Regions from separate parts of the Enterobacter sp. PL_is379 genome, predicted to be linked through region 2. Evidence: riboswitches for the same ligand, from Rfam matches in the RefSeq annotation. Region 2 holds a riboswitch; the other holds the start of a gene.

Region 1 (7,740 bases), on a different contig from region 2:
GATGTATGCCAGCCAGTCTCGTCAGCAGATCGCCAAAGGTACGCTGACCGATATCCATCTCGAGGTTGAACGTCAAAAACTGCATGCCCCGGCGCTTATCGTCATTGGTGAGGTGGTCAGCCTGCAGGAGATACTGGCGTTTACCGCATCACATATCGCGCTGAATCAGGTTGTGGTCTGATGTTATCCTGACATTTTCGAAATGGACGAGTGAAACGAATGAGTGAGCATGGTGGTAACGTTCTGGAAACGGGGCTGCAGTTGGGGATCGATCCCGAGCTGCTGGTGGACTTTAGCGCGAACATCAATCCGTTAGGGCTGCCCGAGCGCGTCAGGTCGCTCATTGTGTCCCATCTGGATATCATCATGCAGTACCCGGACGTTGAATACCGCCATCTTCATCAGGCGCTGGCCAGCGCCAGCCGGTGCGACTATGACCAGACGATTGCCGGGAATGGCGAAACGGAGCTGATCTATGGCCTGGTGCGAACGCTTGCCCCTCGCCGGGCGATGCTGCTGGTACCGGGCTTCGCCGAATATCGCCGGGCATTACAGCAGCAGGGTTGCGAGATAATTGACCATGCGCTGAGTGAGCAGAACGGGTTCCAGGTGGATGTTTCCATACTGGACGCCGTTCGCGCGCACAGTCCCGATTGCCTGTTCATCGCGACGCCAAACAACCCTACCGGACTCATGCCTGATGCCGGTCTTCTCGACCGGCTGGCCTCGCTGTGCGAATCGCTGCAGATTGCGCTGATTGTGGATGAGGCGTTCATCGATTTTCTGCCGCAGGGCTCCACGCTGGCGCCGCGGCTGGCGGAGTCACGCTATCTTTACCTGCTGCGATCCCTGACCAAGTTTTTTGCTATTCCCGGGCTGCGCCTTGGGTATCTGCTGAGCGGCAATACGCAAACCATTCACCAGCTGAAACGCACCCGTGAGCCCTGGTCCGTGAATGCCTTCTCGGCGCTTGTGGGGCAACATTTGCTGTCGGATGAGGACTATATTGCTCGCAGCCACGCCTTTATCGCCCGGGAGCGGGATTTCCTGTGGCAGGCGATGGCGCGCTTTTCATCGCTGGCGGTCTGGAAGCCGCAGGCCAACTTTATTTTCTTCCGCTGTCTGCGTCCGGGTTTCGACCTGAAGGCGGCGCTACTCGGCCATCACATTCTTATCCGCCACTGCGAAAACTATCCAGGGCTCGATCGCGACTACTACCGGATTGCCGTGCGTACCGAGGCGGAGAACCGCCGGTTTATTGCCGCGCTGACTCACGTTTTACAAGGCTAAGGCGATGGACTATTTCCCGATTTTTTGCAACCTGAAGGGGAAACGCTGCCTGATCGTCGGTGGCGGGCAGGTGGCGACGCATAAGGCGAAGGGGCTGCTGGCGGCCGGGGCGATGCTGCATCTGGTTGCGCCCACCCTGACGCCGGAACTCGCCAGCCTGCACGCGAGCGGTGACATCGAGTGGTTTCCGGCGACGTTTTCGCCGCAGTATCTGCAGTCGTGCTGGCTGGTCATTGCCGCGACCAGCGATCCGCAGGTGAACCGTCAGGTCGCCGCAGCCGCCAGCGCGGAGCGTATCTTTTGCAATGTCACGGACGATCCTTCGACTGCCACCTTTATCTCACCGGCCATTATCGACCATTCGCCGGTCATTATTGCGCTGAGCTGCGGGGGCAACGCGCCGGTGTACAGCAAGATCCTCAAAGCGCATGTCGCCGCCCACCTTCCTCCGGGCATGCGGGAAAGCGTGCGGCTGGCGGGGACGCTGCGTGAACGGATTAATCGCGCATGCGGTGACCGGGAGCGCAAGCGTGCATTTTGGGGCGCGTTCTTCCGGCATGCTCCGCTGCAGCAGGCTTTAGCGCAGGAGCACGAGCAAGAGGTCAGACAGCAGGTCGAGTGGCTCATTCAGCACAGGCTGCTGTCAGAGTAGCGTCACGCCGCCTTTTACCATCCGCAGCAGGTGTTGTTCAGGCCAGTGGCGGGTGAGCTGTTTTTTTACCAGCAGCCATTTCACATAATCGACATCGTCTTTATTTCTGTCCAGCATCAGACCCACGACGCTGCCGCTGTGCGCCACGTTTACCCCGTAAATACCGCACTCCTCCACCAGTGAGAGCAGTGCGTCAAAATCCGGTTTAGGCAACAGCGTCTGGCTGGCGATGGCGCTGAGGGTGGCCGCTTCGCCCATCCGATAAGGGTTTTGCGTTATGCAGGACTCCTGGACTTTTTCCCACGCGCGTTCCAGCGCTGGCGCACCGGCCAGTAGCCCCGCCTGACGCGGGATGCGGTGGTAATCTGCCGTACGCAGCGTTTGCGGACTTTCCAGAACGAGCAGGTCGAGAGCGGGCTGGGCGTGGCAGGCGATCTGCGTGGAAGCGTCGTTATGATCGAAAAGGGTCAACTGGCGAAACACGGTGCTGTCGGTGGGTTCGAGCGAAACGCAAAGCGTTGCCAGCGTGCTTTCGTCGAGCTGACGCCCCAGATGGTGGGCGGTGGCGACGGCGGTGGCGGCGATATCCGCGGTGCTGCTGGCCATCCCTTTGGCAACCGGGATGGTCGAGTGCACGTCAATGCGGATATCCTGGCTTAGCTGCGCTGGATAATGCCAGTGCTGCAACAATCGCTCGACCATCGCGCGCGACAGCGGGCGTTCATCCGCCAGGGGTGAGCCGTGGCTCACCTCAACGGTGCTGTACCATTCGACAGGGCAGGAGACCAGCTTCTCACTGCCCAAAATCCAGCCCTGGATAAGCTCACCGCACGACGCGGGGCATTGCGCAACAGCCACGTTTCCACCTTACTGGTCAGAAATTTCTGGAGCATAGTGTCATGAGGATATTCCTCTTACCTTGATATACCGCAAATTCCGACCTGGATAGTCTCCATATTATTTTGCGATCCTGCTGAACGCGTAATGCATCAATGAAATCACACTGACTTACGTTGAACAGCAATATTATGTTTTTACCGGGCTTTAATATCCTGATGAATTTTGATCACAATAAAATGAAAAAATATCAAGTAGTGCAATAACTTGTCATAGAACAATAAATATTGAGATTTTAAGCGTGATTATCTTTGCTTTTTATTTTTTGTGATAAAACGTTGAGTTATTGAGAAAGGTGTCAATTATTCTGGCGCCACGTTTTACTCAGCATGGTTTTCATTTGTGGTTAAGTATTTGCCTAAGGTGAATTGAAGCGCCGCAAATAGCATTGCTGTTTTGAGAACGAACTCTTTCTCATAATGTAAGCCGACAGGTTTTGCCACATTTGTGGCAGGGAAGGGGGTGACAATCCCCCGCAGCCCCCGCTGCTGTGATGCTGACGACCCCGTAATGACCACTGATCGCGAGATTGGGAAGGACGGGCGAGGAGGACGCTAAGCCAGAAGACCTGCCTGTCGGGAACGTTCAACAACTTCGGTGGGAAGTGGGTTGTACTGATGCATCATACAGTCGAAAGACTGGGACGACGTGTATCTATACCTCCCAACCACCCTGGACAGGATCGGGGTCATGGCGGCAAAGCAGTACGCGTTTGTTCTGGCAGGTACCGGAAGCGGTTGTGGTAAAACCACGGTGACGCTTGGCCTGTTGAGTCTGTTAAAACAGCGTGGATTACGCGTCCAGCCGTATAAAGTGGGCCCTGACTATCTTGATACCGGCTGGCATACCAAAGTCAGCGGCACCTCCTCCCGCAACCTCGACAGCTTCATGCTTCCTGAGCCAATACTCAATGCGCTGTTTTGCGAGCATATGCAGCAGGCGGATATCGCGGTCATTGAAGGCGTGATGGGGCTGTATGACGGCTACGGCACCGATCCGAACTATTGCAGCACCGCCGCGATGGCAAAACAGCTGGGCTGTCCGGTGGTTCTGCTGGTGGACGGCAAGGCGGTATCTACGTCGATTGCCGCGACCGTAATGGGCTTTCAGCGGTTCGATCCTACCCTCAATATTGCCGGGGTGATTGTCAATCGCGTCAACAGCGAATCACATTATCAGCTGCTCAAAACGGCCATTGAGCACTACTGCACGCTACCCGTCCTGGGCTATGTGCCGCACGTTGAGGGCGTCGGTTTGCCCGAGCGCCATCTTGGGTTGGTCACCGCCCGGGAGTCGGCCGCGGACCCGCAGACCTGGCAAAATTTTGCCGCCATTCTCGAACGTACGCTGGATATCGAACAACTTCTCGCGCTCAGCCAGATGGCGTCGCTACCGCAGGGCGCCTGGCCCGCGCGCCCTGACGGGGACGCCGGGCGCGGGTTAACGCTCGCGATGGCCGATGACGAGGCCTTCAACTTCTATTACCCGGATAACATCACGCTGCTTGAACGTTCCGGGGTCGACATTATCCGCTTTAGCCCGCTGCGCGATAGCCGCTTACCTGACTGCCAGATGGTCTGGCTCGGGGGCGGTTACCCGGAGCTGCATGCGGCACGGCTTGCGGAAAACACCGCGATGCTCGCCAGCCTGCGGGAGGCGCATCGGCGCGGGGTGGCGATCTACGCCGAATGCGGTGGGTTGATGTACCTCGGCAGCACGCTGGAAGATAGCGAGGGGGTCACCCACCGGATGGCCAATATTATCCCCGGCCACAGCAGGATGGGTAAACGGCTGACCCGTTTTGGCTATTGTGAGGCGCAGGCGCGCCAGCCCACGCTGCTGGCCGATAGCGGGGAGGTGCTGCGTGGGCATGAGTTTCACTATTCCGACTTCTCCCCCCAAACCCCTGCGGTACTGGCGTGCCGCAAAGTGCGTGATGGCGTGACGATGCAGGAATGGGCGGGTGGCTGGCAGGTTGGCAACACGTTCGCAAGCTACCTGCACCTCCACTTCGCCCAACGCCCCACGATGCTCAGCCGCTGGCTGACGGCGGCGAGGGGGGCGCTATGACCCTGATGGCATGGTGCGTCGCGTGGTTGCTCGATGTCATCATCGGCGACCCGCAACGCTGGCCGCATCCGGTGCGCTGGATAGGCAACCTGATCAATGCGGTGCAGCGGGGTGTTCGCCGCTGCTGCCATAGCGACGCGGCGTTACGCATTGGCGGCGGCGTCATGTGGCTGGCCGTCGTGGGGCTGACCTGGGGCATAGCCTGGGGCGTGCTGGCGCTCGGACGATGGGTGCATCCCTGGCTGGGCTGGGCGATTGAGGTGTGGATGATATTTACCGTGCTGGCCGGGCGCAGTCTGGCAAACGCCGCGCGGGACGTTGAACGCCCGCTGCGGGCAGGCGACCTTGATGAAAGCCGCGAAAAGCTCTCCTGGATAGTGGGGCGCGATACCTCTCAACTTCAGCCGGAACAGATCAACCGGGCGGTGGTGGAGACCGTCGCGGAGAACACGGTTGACGGCGTTATCGCCCCGCTGTTCTTCCTCCTGCTGGGCGGTGCGCCGCTGGCGATGGCCTATAAGGCGGTGAATACCCTCGATTCAATGGTGGGCTACAAGCATGAAAAATACCGCGCGATCGGCATGGTCAGCGCCCGTATGGATGACGCGGCGAATGCTATCCCCGCGCGCCTGAGCTGGCTCTTGCTGAGCGTTGCGGCGTGGCTATGCCGCGAGGATCCCTCCCGCGCGCTGCGCGTCGGCTGGCGCGACCGCTATAACCACAGCAGCCCCAACTGCGCGTGGGCTGAAGCGACGGTTGCCGGTGCGCTGGGCATCCGGCTTGGCGGACCCAACACCTATTTTGGCCAGCGCGTGGAAAAGCCGTGGATCGGCGACGCGCTGCGCCCGATTGCGGTAGACGACATTTCCCGAACGATTCGACTGATGTGGGTTTCCTCCACCCTGGCGCTGGCGCTGTTTATCGCAGCACGCTGGCTGATGGCTGGCGCGGCCTGAGGACAAAAGACAATGCAATACATCCAGCAACCCCAGGCGATTGAAGCCAAAAGTTTCGACATCATTGGCGAAATCATTCGCGAAACGCGGCCGGAGTACCGGTTCGTCAGCCCGCTGCATGAGGCGATCGTCAAGCGGGTGATCCATACCACCGCAGATTTCGACTGGCTGGATATTCTCTGGTTTTCAGATGACGCGCTGGAGCAGCTTTGCGCGGCGCTCCGTCGCCCGTCCGTTATCTATACCGATACCACGATGGCGCTCTCCGGGATCAACAAAACGCTGCTGGCCACGTTCGGGGGCGAATGCCGCTGCTATATCAGCGACCCGCGGGTGGTGGCACAGGCAAAGGCCCAGGGAATCACCCGCTCGATGGCGGCCGTGGATATCGCCGTGACGGAAGAGAGCGAGAAGATCTTTGTCTTTGGCAATGCGCCCACGGCGCTGTTTCGCCTGCTTGAGCATGATGTTGCCGTCAGCGGCGTGGTGGGCGTCCCGGTGGGGTTTGTGGGGGCGGCGGAATCGAAAGAGGCGCTGACGCACAGCCATTTGCCCGCGATTGCGGCACTCGGGCGCAAAGGCGGCAGCAATGTGGCGGCGGCGATTGTAAACGCCATGCTCTATTACCTGCAGGGGGCGCGATGAGCGATTCCACCTTCGATGCCCCGGTATGGCATAACGGGAAGGCATTACGTAAAGGCTACACCACCGGCTCCTGCGCGACCGCGGCAGCGAAAGTCGCCGCACTGATGGTGCTGCGCCAGCACCTGATTCATCAGGTCTCCATTGTGACACCCTCCGGCGTCACGCTGTGTCTGAACGTGGAATCGCCGCACATTGAAGGGCAGCAGGCGATTGCGGCCATCCGCAAAGACGGCGGTGATGACGTCGACGCCACCCACGGCATGCTGATTTTCGCCCGCGTGACGCTCAACGACAGCGGCGAGATTACGCTGGCGGGCGGCGAGGGCGTGGGGACCGTGACGCGCAAAGGCATCGGCCTGCCCATCGGCAGCGCGGCGATCAACCGCACGCCGCGTCACACCATTGAGTCCGCCGTGCGCGAGGCGATTGGCCCGACGCGCGGGGCCAACGTGGAAATCTTCGCCCCTGAAGGCGAAGAGCGGGCGCAGAAAACCTACAACTCACGCCTCGGGATCCTGGGCGGTATTTCGATCATCGGCACCACCGGCATTGTCACGCCGATGTCAGAGGAGAGCTGGAAACGCTCGCTTTCTCTGGAGCTGGAGATTAAACGCGCGGCCGGGCTGGAGCGGGTCGTGCTGGTGCCGGGCAATCATGGCGAGCGCTTTGTGCGCGAGCAGATGGGCATTGATCAAGATGTCGTGGTCACCATGAGCAACTTTGTCGGCTACATGATCGAAGAGGCGGTGCGGCTGGGGTTTCGCCAGATAGTGCTGGTCGGCCATCCCGGCAAGCTCATCAAAATTGCCGCCGGGATATTCCACACCCACAGCCATATCGCCGATGCGCGCATGGAAACGCTGGTGGCGCATCTGGCGCTGCTCGGTGCGCCGCTGGAATTACTCACCGTCGTCAGCGAGTGCGATACCACCGAAGCGGCGATGGAACACATCGAAACCTGGGGTTTTCAGGCGCTTTACAGCCATCTCGCCGAACGGATCTGCCTGCGCGTAATGCAGATGCTGCGCTTTACCAAAAATCCGCCGACCTGTGACGCCATTCTGTTTTCCTTTGATAACCAGGTGCTGGGCAGCAACCGCCCGGTCGAGGCGATTGCCCGGGCGCTGCAATGTTAACGGTCGTGGGAATGGGGCCTGCGGGATTGCGCCTGATGACGCCCGCCGCGCGTGAAGCTATCGATCGCGCCGATGCGCTGGTCGGCGGAAAACG
Region 2 (7,740 bases):
GGAGATCCGGCAGAAGATGCCGAATCTCATCATAGACCGAAAGCCCACCGACGCCGGAATCAAACACCAGCACGGTGGGACGCGGATTAGAAGGTGTAGCTGCCAGACAAGGTGTATTCCCGTCCTGCAGTTTGGTAGCCATAAACTGTCTCGTAATCTTTATCGAACAGATTGGCTATTTTACCACGAACTGTGAGATGTGAGGTGACAGGATACGAAACTGCGACATCCCACAGACTGACACCGCCCATTTTCACGCGTTCTGACGAATAGGTGTCTGGATCAATCGCGACATCATAGCGGGTGCCCAGATAACGGTAGGCAAGGTTCCAGTCGAGATCCCATACCTGCCAGTCAAGCTGGTACTTAACCTGCTGCTTAGAACGACGGGCCAGTACTTCGTTGGTTTTGGCATTACGCGGGTCGACATAATCATAGGAAATCTGATGTCTGACCGGGCCAGTATCGAACTGTGCCGTCGCTTCCACACCTTTAATACGTGCTTCGTCAACGTTGTAGTAACGATACGTATGCGGATCGCTGCTAATAAGATTATCAATGTCATTGCGATAACCGGTGATACGCCAGTTGACCGGTCCCGTCAGGCCTTCAAAGCCCCCTTCCCACTGCTTACTCTCCTCTGGTTTAAGGTCCGGATTACCGTAAGAGGCACTGTGGATCTGGCTCATGGTCGGTGCTTTAAATGCGGTACCGTAGGAGGCAATGACGCGATAGCCCTCCACAAACTCCCACGCTGCGCTGGTTTGCCACGTGCCATGGTTGCCGAAGTTAGAGTTATCGTCATTACGCGCCGCCGCTTCAAGCGTCACGCTGCTGAACTGCTGCATCGCCGAAACAAACACGCCGGTATTGCGTTGCTCGTAACCTTTCTCCAGATAGCCCGTTCCAGCCTGGGTCTTCTGCTTTTGCCAGTCCAGACCTGCGCCAATGTTGCCGTGACCGACTTCTACGGTGTTGAGCCATTGGGTGGTGTACTGCTTCACGTCATCCATGGTGGCGGAATCAGCGTAACGCCCTTTCTTCGGATCATAGTTCTGATCTTTACTGCGACCGTAACCCGCCACCAGCTGTGACTGGAAAATTCCCTGGTTGTAACGCAGACCGGTATCCCAGTTCTGGCTGTAGAGCTGGCGAGTATCAGGTCGTCCATCCACCATAAAGTTGGCGTCGTAGTGATCGTAACCGTCATACGCGGTGCGGTTGTCATAACCAAAGCCACGGAAGAAGCCGCTCACGCTGTCGGTAATCTGCTGTTCCACGGAGCCGTACAGCGATTTACTCATAAAGCCATCGCGGTCAGGCTGGCGCGGCGCATCTTTTGCGGCGATGTCAAAACCCCGGGTATAGGTGTAGTTACCCGCCATGGTGATTTTGGTTTTATCCAGCACCTGCTGGAAAGCGCCATCATAGGTCTGATATCCCTTAGAGCCAACGCCCGCTGAGATTTCTGCACCCGGCTTATCACGTCCGGTAATGATGTTAATCACGCCACCAATCGCGTCGGAGCCATACAGGGCTGAACGCGGACCACGGATGTACTCAATACGCTGAATCAGCGAGGTCGGGATTTGGCTCAGATCGGGAACGTTGCTGATCCCGGCGTTATTCAAAGGAATACCGTCAACCAGCACCAGCACATGGCGAGATTCCGTTCCGCGAATAAAAGTCGAAGAGTTCGAGCCCATTCCACCGCTTTGCGCGATATCCACGCCAGGCAGACGTGACATGATTTCCACCACGCTCTTTGCCTGCCAGCGCTCAATGTCTTCACGCGTCACGACGGACGTCGGTGCCAGAACAGTTTTTGCCGGTTGTTCAAAACGATTTGCCGTCACCACCAACGAGTCGGCGCTGTCCTGCGCCCAGCCCGAAAATGCCGTGACGGACAACGCCGTCAACAGCGATACTTTTTTAATCATTGTTAAAGCATCCACAATATAAGAAGGATGCCGCAGGCCTCATCGATAGCACGCGATGATGAAACCAAATGCGACGTGATCCCGGCAGGTCTTCGGGCTAGGTGGCTATATAAGGATGAAGACTTCCCATTTACACAGTGTCTACAACGCTCATCCCGCCAGTCTTTACCGCTGCGCGTCAGCTCCAGATTTACACTGGATTCCCTTTTCACTCTCAGGAGACCGGAAACAGAATGCTACAATTAGACACGTATGGATGTCCAGACAGCTATTGGCCATTAAATCTGGACATCCCCTGAACAATGCCTACAATCGCCGCGTAATTCTTTATCACTCAGGACGCATCATGACCCCAGAACACCTCCCGACAGAACAGTACGACGCGCAGCTGGCAGAGAAAGTTGTCCGCCTGCAAAGTATGATGACGCCTTTCAACGCGCCCGTTCCCGAGGTGTTCCGCTCTCCTGTCAGCCACTACCGCATGCGTGCCGAGTTCCGCATCTGGCACGACGGTGACGACCTGTACCACATCATTTTCGATCAGCAGACAAAATCCCGTATCCGCGTGGACAGCTTTCCGGCGGCGAGCGAGCTCATTAACCAGTTAATGACGCTGATAATGGACGGTGTGCGTAACAATCCGGTACTGCGTAACAAGCTTTTCCAGATTGACTACCTGACCACGCAAAGCAATCAGGCGATTGTCTCCCTGCTGTACCACAAAGCCCTGAACGACGAGTGGCGCGAGCAGGCAGAAGCGCTGCGCGATGCGCTGCGCGCGCAGAACATCAACGTTCACCTGATTGGCCGCGCGACCAAAACCAAAATCATGCTGGATCAGGACTACATCGACGAGCGCCTGCCGGTAGCGGGTAGAGAGATGGTTTACCGTCAGGTCGAGAACAGCTTCACCCAGCCGAACGCCGCGATGAACGTGCAGATGCTGGAGTGGGCGCTGAAGGCGACGGAAGGGTCAACGGGCGATCTGCTTGAGCTCTACTGCGGTAACGGCAACTTCTCGCTGGCGCTGGCGCGTAACTTCGATCGCGTGCTGGCAACGGAAATCGCCAAGCCGTCGGTGGCCGCCGCGCAGTACAACATTGCCGCTAACCATATCGACAACGTGCAGATCATTCGCATGGCCGCTGAAGAGTTTACCCAGGCCATGAACGGCGTTCGCCAGTTTAACCGCCTGGAAGGGATCGATCTGAAGAGCTACCAGTGTGAGACGATTTTTGTCGACCCGCCGCGCAGTGGCCTGGACAGCGAAACAGAGAAGATGGTGCAGGCGTACCCGCGTATTTTGTACATCTCCTGTAACCCAGAGACGTTGTGCAAGAATCTCGAAACATTAGGCCAGACGCACAGTATTGAACGTCTGGCGCTGTTCGATCAGTTCCCGTATACGCACCATATGGAGTGCGGTGTACTCCTCACGGCGAAGTAATGTGGCCTTGTAGGGCAGGTAAGCGAAGTGCCACCTGCCAAAAAAGCCGGATGACGCTTCGCTTATCCGGCCTACAATGACAAAACCCTTTACTCTGGTAACTGGCTCTTACGGCTACGCATGCGCGAGCCAATCCAGAACACCAGCGCCACAGACAGTACCGCAGGGAAGAAGTTAGAGCCGATATCCGGATATTCCGCGCGAACCACGGTGCTGTACAGCAATACGCCCAGAATAAAGCAGGCGGCGGCCAGCCCCGGTAACCCCACCGGCATGGTGCGGTTCAGGTAACGTTGATGCAGGCAGTACACCGTCAGCACCAGCGCAATAAGCGGGAAAATCGAAAACGGCACGATTGAGCTAAAAATAGCGGCAAACGTACCATTAATGGATAAGCCAGCGATCAATGCCAGCAACAGCGTCCCTTTATCCTGACCTGACTGTTTCATTACTCACCTTCACTCTTCGGTTTGATGTGCCAGTTTCTCTTGTTCACGGCGATACCAGTAGTACGCGCCTTTGGAGATCATCCTGAGCTGTAATACCAGTCGCTCTTCGAGCTGCTTGCGTTGTTCAATGCTGACATCCAGCGCTTCGGCACCCGCGCTGAATACAATCGTCACCATCGCCTCGGCCTGTGCTTCAGTAAACGCACGCGGCATATGGTTTTCGAGTTCAAGATAGTCGGCAAGTTCCGCGATGAAGTGCTGAATTTCGCGCGCGACGGCGGCACGAAACGCTGCCGATGTGCCCGAACGCTCGCGCAGAAGCAGACGAAACGCGTTGGGATTGTTGCCGATAAATTCCATAAAGGTCGATACGGAGGTGCGGATCACGCTGCCCCCTTTGGCGATACGCTGACGCGCCTGGCGCATCAGCTGACGCAGCATCAGGCCGCTCTCGTCGACCATGGTCAGGCCCAGTTCATCCACATCACGGAAGTGACGATAGAAGGACGTTGGCGCAATCCCGGCCTCGCGTGCGACTTCGCGCAGGCTCAAACTGGCAAAACTCCGCTCGGCACTCAGTTGACTGAATGCGGCTTCCACCAGCGAACGCCGGGTTTTCTCTTTTTGTTGTGCTCTTACGCCCATCACGATAGTTGAATCCTTCCAAAGGCCTGATGGCACTATACCAGAGAATAAAATTAATCTGTTTGCCTGGCTTTGTGAATGATTGTTTACGTGCGGTTTGTGCTCCACTGCCGGAAAAAAGCACAACGATAATTGGGTTACTCTGGCAATGATGTTATGATTCTGTTGCTTTTATGTATAAGAACAGGTAAGCCTTGCCATGCCACATTCCTACGATTACGACGCAATAGTTATTGGTTCCGGCCCCGGCGGCGAAGGCGCTGCTATGGGTCTGGTGAAACAGGGAGCCAGAGTAGCGGTCATCGAGCGCTACCATAATGTCGGCGGCGGTTGCACCCACTGGGGCACCATCCCTTCGAAAGCCCTCCGCCACGCCGTTAGCCGCATTATCGAATTTAACCAGAACCCTCTTTACAGCGACCATTCCCGACTTCTTCGTTCATCTTTTGCCGACATCCTGAATCACGCGGATACCGTCATTAACCAGCAGACGCGTATGCGTCAGGGGTTTTATGAGCGTAACCACTGCGAAATTTTGCAGGGCAACGCGCATTTTGTGGATGAACACACTCTGGCACTCGAATGCCACGACGGGTCGGTTGAAACCATCACGGCTGAAAAATTTGTAATTGCCTGCGGCTCACGTCCTTACCATCCGGCCGACGTGGACTTCTCGCACCCGCGCGTCTACGACAGCGATTCGATTCTGAGCCTGCACCATGAACCCCGCCACGTCATTATCTATGGCGCAGGGGTCATCGGCTGCGAATATGCGTCGATCTTCCGCGGAATGGACGTCAAAGTTGACCTGATCAACACCCGCGACCGCCTGCTGGCGTTCCTCGATCAGGAGATGTCAGATTCGCTCTCCTACCACTTCTGGAACAGCGGCGTGGTCATTCGACACAACGAAGAGTACGAGAAGATCGAAGGCTGTGACGACGGGGTGATCATGCACCTGAAGTCCGGCAAGAAGCTGAAAGCGGACTGCCTGCTGTACGCCAACGGCCGTACCGGCAATACCGATTCCCTGCAGCTGGAAAATATCGGGCTTGAAACCGACAGCCGCGGTCAGCTGAAGGTCAACAGCATGTATCAGACCGCCCTGCCGCACGTTTACGCGGTCGGCGACGTGATTGGCTATCCAAGCCTGGCCTCAGCCGCTTACGACCAGGGACGCATTGCGGCTCAGGCGCTGGTGAAAGGCGAAGCGACGGCGCATCTGATTGAAGATATCCCGACGGGCATCTACACCATCCCGGAAATCAGTTCCGTAGGGAAAACCGAGCAGCAGCTGACGTCAATGAAGGTGCCTTACGAGGTGGGTCGTGCGCAGTTTAAACATCTGGCGCGGGCGCAAATCGTGGGGATGAGCGTGGGTACGCTGAAGATCCTGTTCCACCGCGAGACGAAAGAGATCCTCGGGATTCACTGCTTTGGTGAACGCGCCGCGGAAATCATTCATATCGGCCAGGCCATCATGGAGCAGAAAGGTGGTGGTAACACCATTGAGTACTTCGTTAACACCACCTTTAACTACCCGACCATGGCGGAAGCCTATCGGGTCGCGGCACTAAACGGCCTGAACCGCCTGTTTTAACGCGCTGTCGAAATGGCCATCCATCGAACCACGGATGGCCTCTGCCAGCTGCTCATAGCGGCTGCGCAGCGGTGAACCCGGACGATATACCAGGCCGATAGTGCGACGCGGCTCCGGCTTGATGCACGGCAAATAGACCACGCCATCACGCTTACGCTCGCGCGGCACGGCCAGCGCAGGCAGCAGCGTTATACCGCTTCCCGCCGCGACCATGTTACGCAGCGTTTCCAGGCTGGTTGCGCGGAAATGGGTATCCTCATCCGCACCCGCTTCGAAGCAGAAGCCCATCGCCTGGTCGCGCAGGCAGTGGCCATCTTCCAGCATCAGCAGCTTTTCACCCGCCAGATCGGCCATCGGCACGCGATCGCGGTTCGCCCACGGGTGATCTTCATAGATCGCCAGCATCATCGGCTCATCGAACAGCGGCACTTCAATAAAGGCCTCACTCTCTTTTACCAGTGCCAGAATGGCGCAGTCGAGCTTGCCGCTGTCCAGCTGTGCCAGCAGCTGATGGGTTTGCGCTTCGTGCAGGTACATTTCGAGTTTCGGAAACGTCTGGTGCAGCATCGGAATGATGTGCGGCAACAGGTACGGGCCAACGGTTGGGATCAGGCCAATATGCAGCGGGCCGGACATCGCCTCCCCCTGCTGGCTTGCCATTTCCTTGAGCACTTTGACCTCGCGCAGCACGGTGCGCGCCTGATCCACCAGCAGAAGACCTGCCTGTGTGAACAGAACCTTACGACTGGTGCGCTCAAGCAGCATCACGCCCAGCTCGTCTTCCAGCTTACGGATCTGGCCACTCAGCGTGGGCTGGCTGACGTGACAGGAATCTGCCGCGCGGCGAAAGTGACGATGCTCGGCTAACGCTACCAGGTATTCAAGATCACGAATATTCATTATTCATCCTCCGTCGCCACGATAGTTCATGGCGATAGATAGCATAGCAACGAACGATTATCCCTATCAAGCATTCTGTTGAATAATACACCACATAGACGAGGCGGCACGTGTTTGACCCTTGACGTCCCCGCACCGTCAGCGAGTTTCTCTAAAAACTCGAACAACTAAAGCCAACGTGAACTTTTGCGGACCCCGTGGTCCGCTTTTTTTTTGCGTAAAAAAAAAGCCCAGCGCTAAGCCAGGCTCCGTTTTTCTCCCTCTCCCTGTGGGAGAGGGCCGGGGTGAGGGCACCAGCCCGCACGGTTCAAACCAGCCGGTTTTTCGCATCCGCAATCGCCTGCGCCACCTGCTTCGGCGACACGCCGCCTTTCGCGGCACGCTTGTCCAGACAAGACTGCAGCGCCAGAATCGGATACACATCATCCCCGATAACCGCGCTGAACTTCTGCAGATCGGCCAGCGCCAGATCCTCCAGCGGTTTACCCTGACGAATGGCTTCCACAACCGCTTCACCGACAATATGGTGCGCTTCACGGAACGGTACGCCCTTCGCCACCAGATAATCCGCCAGTTCGGTAGAGTTCGCATAGCCCTGCTGCGCCGCTTCCTGGCAGCGCGGACGTTTCACCTGAATGCCGTCCAGCACCAGCGCGCCCATGTGCAGACAGTCCAGCCAGGTGTCGAGCGCGTCGAACAGCCCCTCTTTGTCTTCCTGCATGTCTTTGTTGTACGCCAGCGGCAGCCCTTTCAGGGTCA

Evidence for each region. A riboswitch is a leader RNA that binds a small molecule or an ion and turns the genes downstream of it on or off. The one in region 2 is predicted to bind cobalamin.
Region 1: linked by a shared signal. The riboswitch ahead of AC0TOY_RS23645 (cobyrinate a,c-diamide synthase) and the one ahead of btuB (TonB-dependent vitamin B12 receptor BtuB) in region 2 are both predicted to bind cobalamin.

Annotation. Positions count from the first base shown of each region.
Region 1 is NZ_JBVPGT010000033.1:491,931-499,670, forward strand. It holds gene cobA (uroporphyrinogen-III C-methyltransferase) at 1-181, shown strand, start outside; gene cobD (threonine-phosphate decarboxylase CobD) at 220-1,290, shown strand; gene AC0TOY_RS23635 (precorrin-2 dehydrogenase/sirohydrochlorin ferrochelatase family protein) at 1,295-1,942, shown strand; gene AC0TOY_RS23640 (L-threonine kinase) at 1,934-2,800, opposite strand; cobalamin riboswitch at 3,254-3,429, shown strand; gene AC0TOY_RS23645 (cobyrinate a,c-diamide synthase) at 3,530-4,909, shown strand; gene cbiB (adenosylcobinamide-phosphate synthase CbiB) at 4,906-5,865, shown strand; gene AC0TOY_RS23655 (cobalt-precorrin-8 methylmutase) at 5,878-6,510, shown strand; gene cbiD (cobalt-precorrin-5B (C(1))-methyltransferase CbiD) at 6,507-7,646, shown strand; gene AC0TOY_RS23665 (cobalt-precorrin-7 (C(5))-methyltransferase) at 7,640-7,740, shown strand, end outside.
Region 2 is NZ_JBVPGT010000021.1:90,540-98,279, reverse strand. It holds gene murI (glutamate racemase) at 1-142, opposite strand, end outside; gene btuB (TonB-dependent vitamin B12 receptor BtuB) at 87-1,940, opposite strand; cobalamin riboswitch at 2,007-2,182, opposite strand; gene trmA (tRNA (uridine(54)-C5)-methyltransferase TrmA) at 2,287-3,387, shown strand; gene AC0TOY_RS03880 (YijD family membrane protein) at 3,477-3,836, opposite strand; gene fabR (HTH-type transcriptional repressor FabR) at 3,846-4,484, opposite strand; gene sthA (Si-specific NAD(P)(+) transhydrogenase) at 4,681-6,081, shown strand; gene oxyR (DNA-binding transcriptional regulator OxyR) at 6,055-6,981, opposite strand; gene argH (argininosuccinate lyase) at 7,289-7,740, opposite strand, start outside.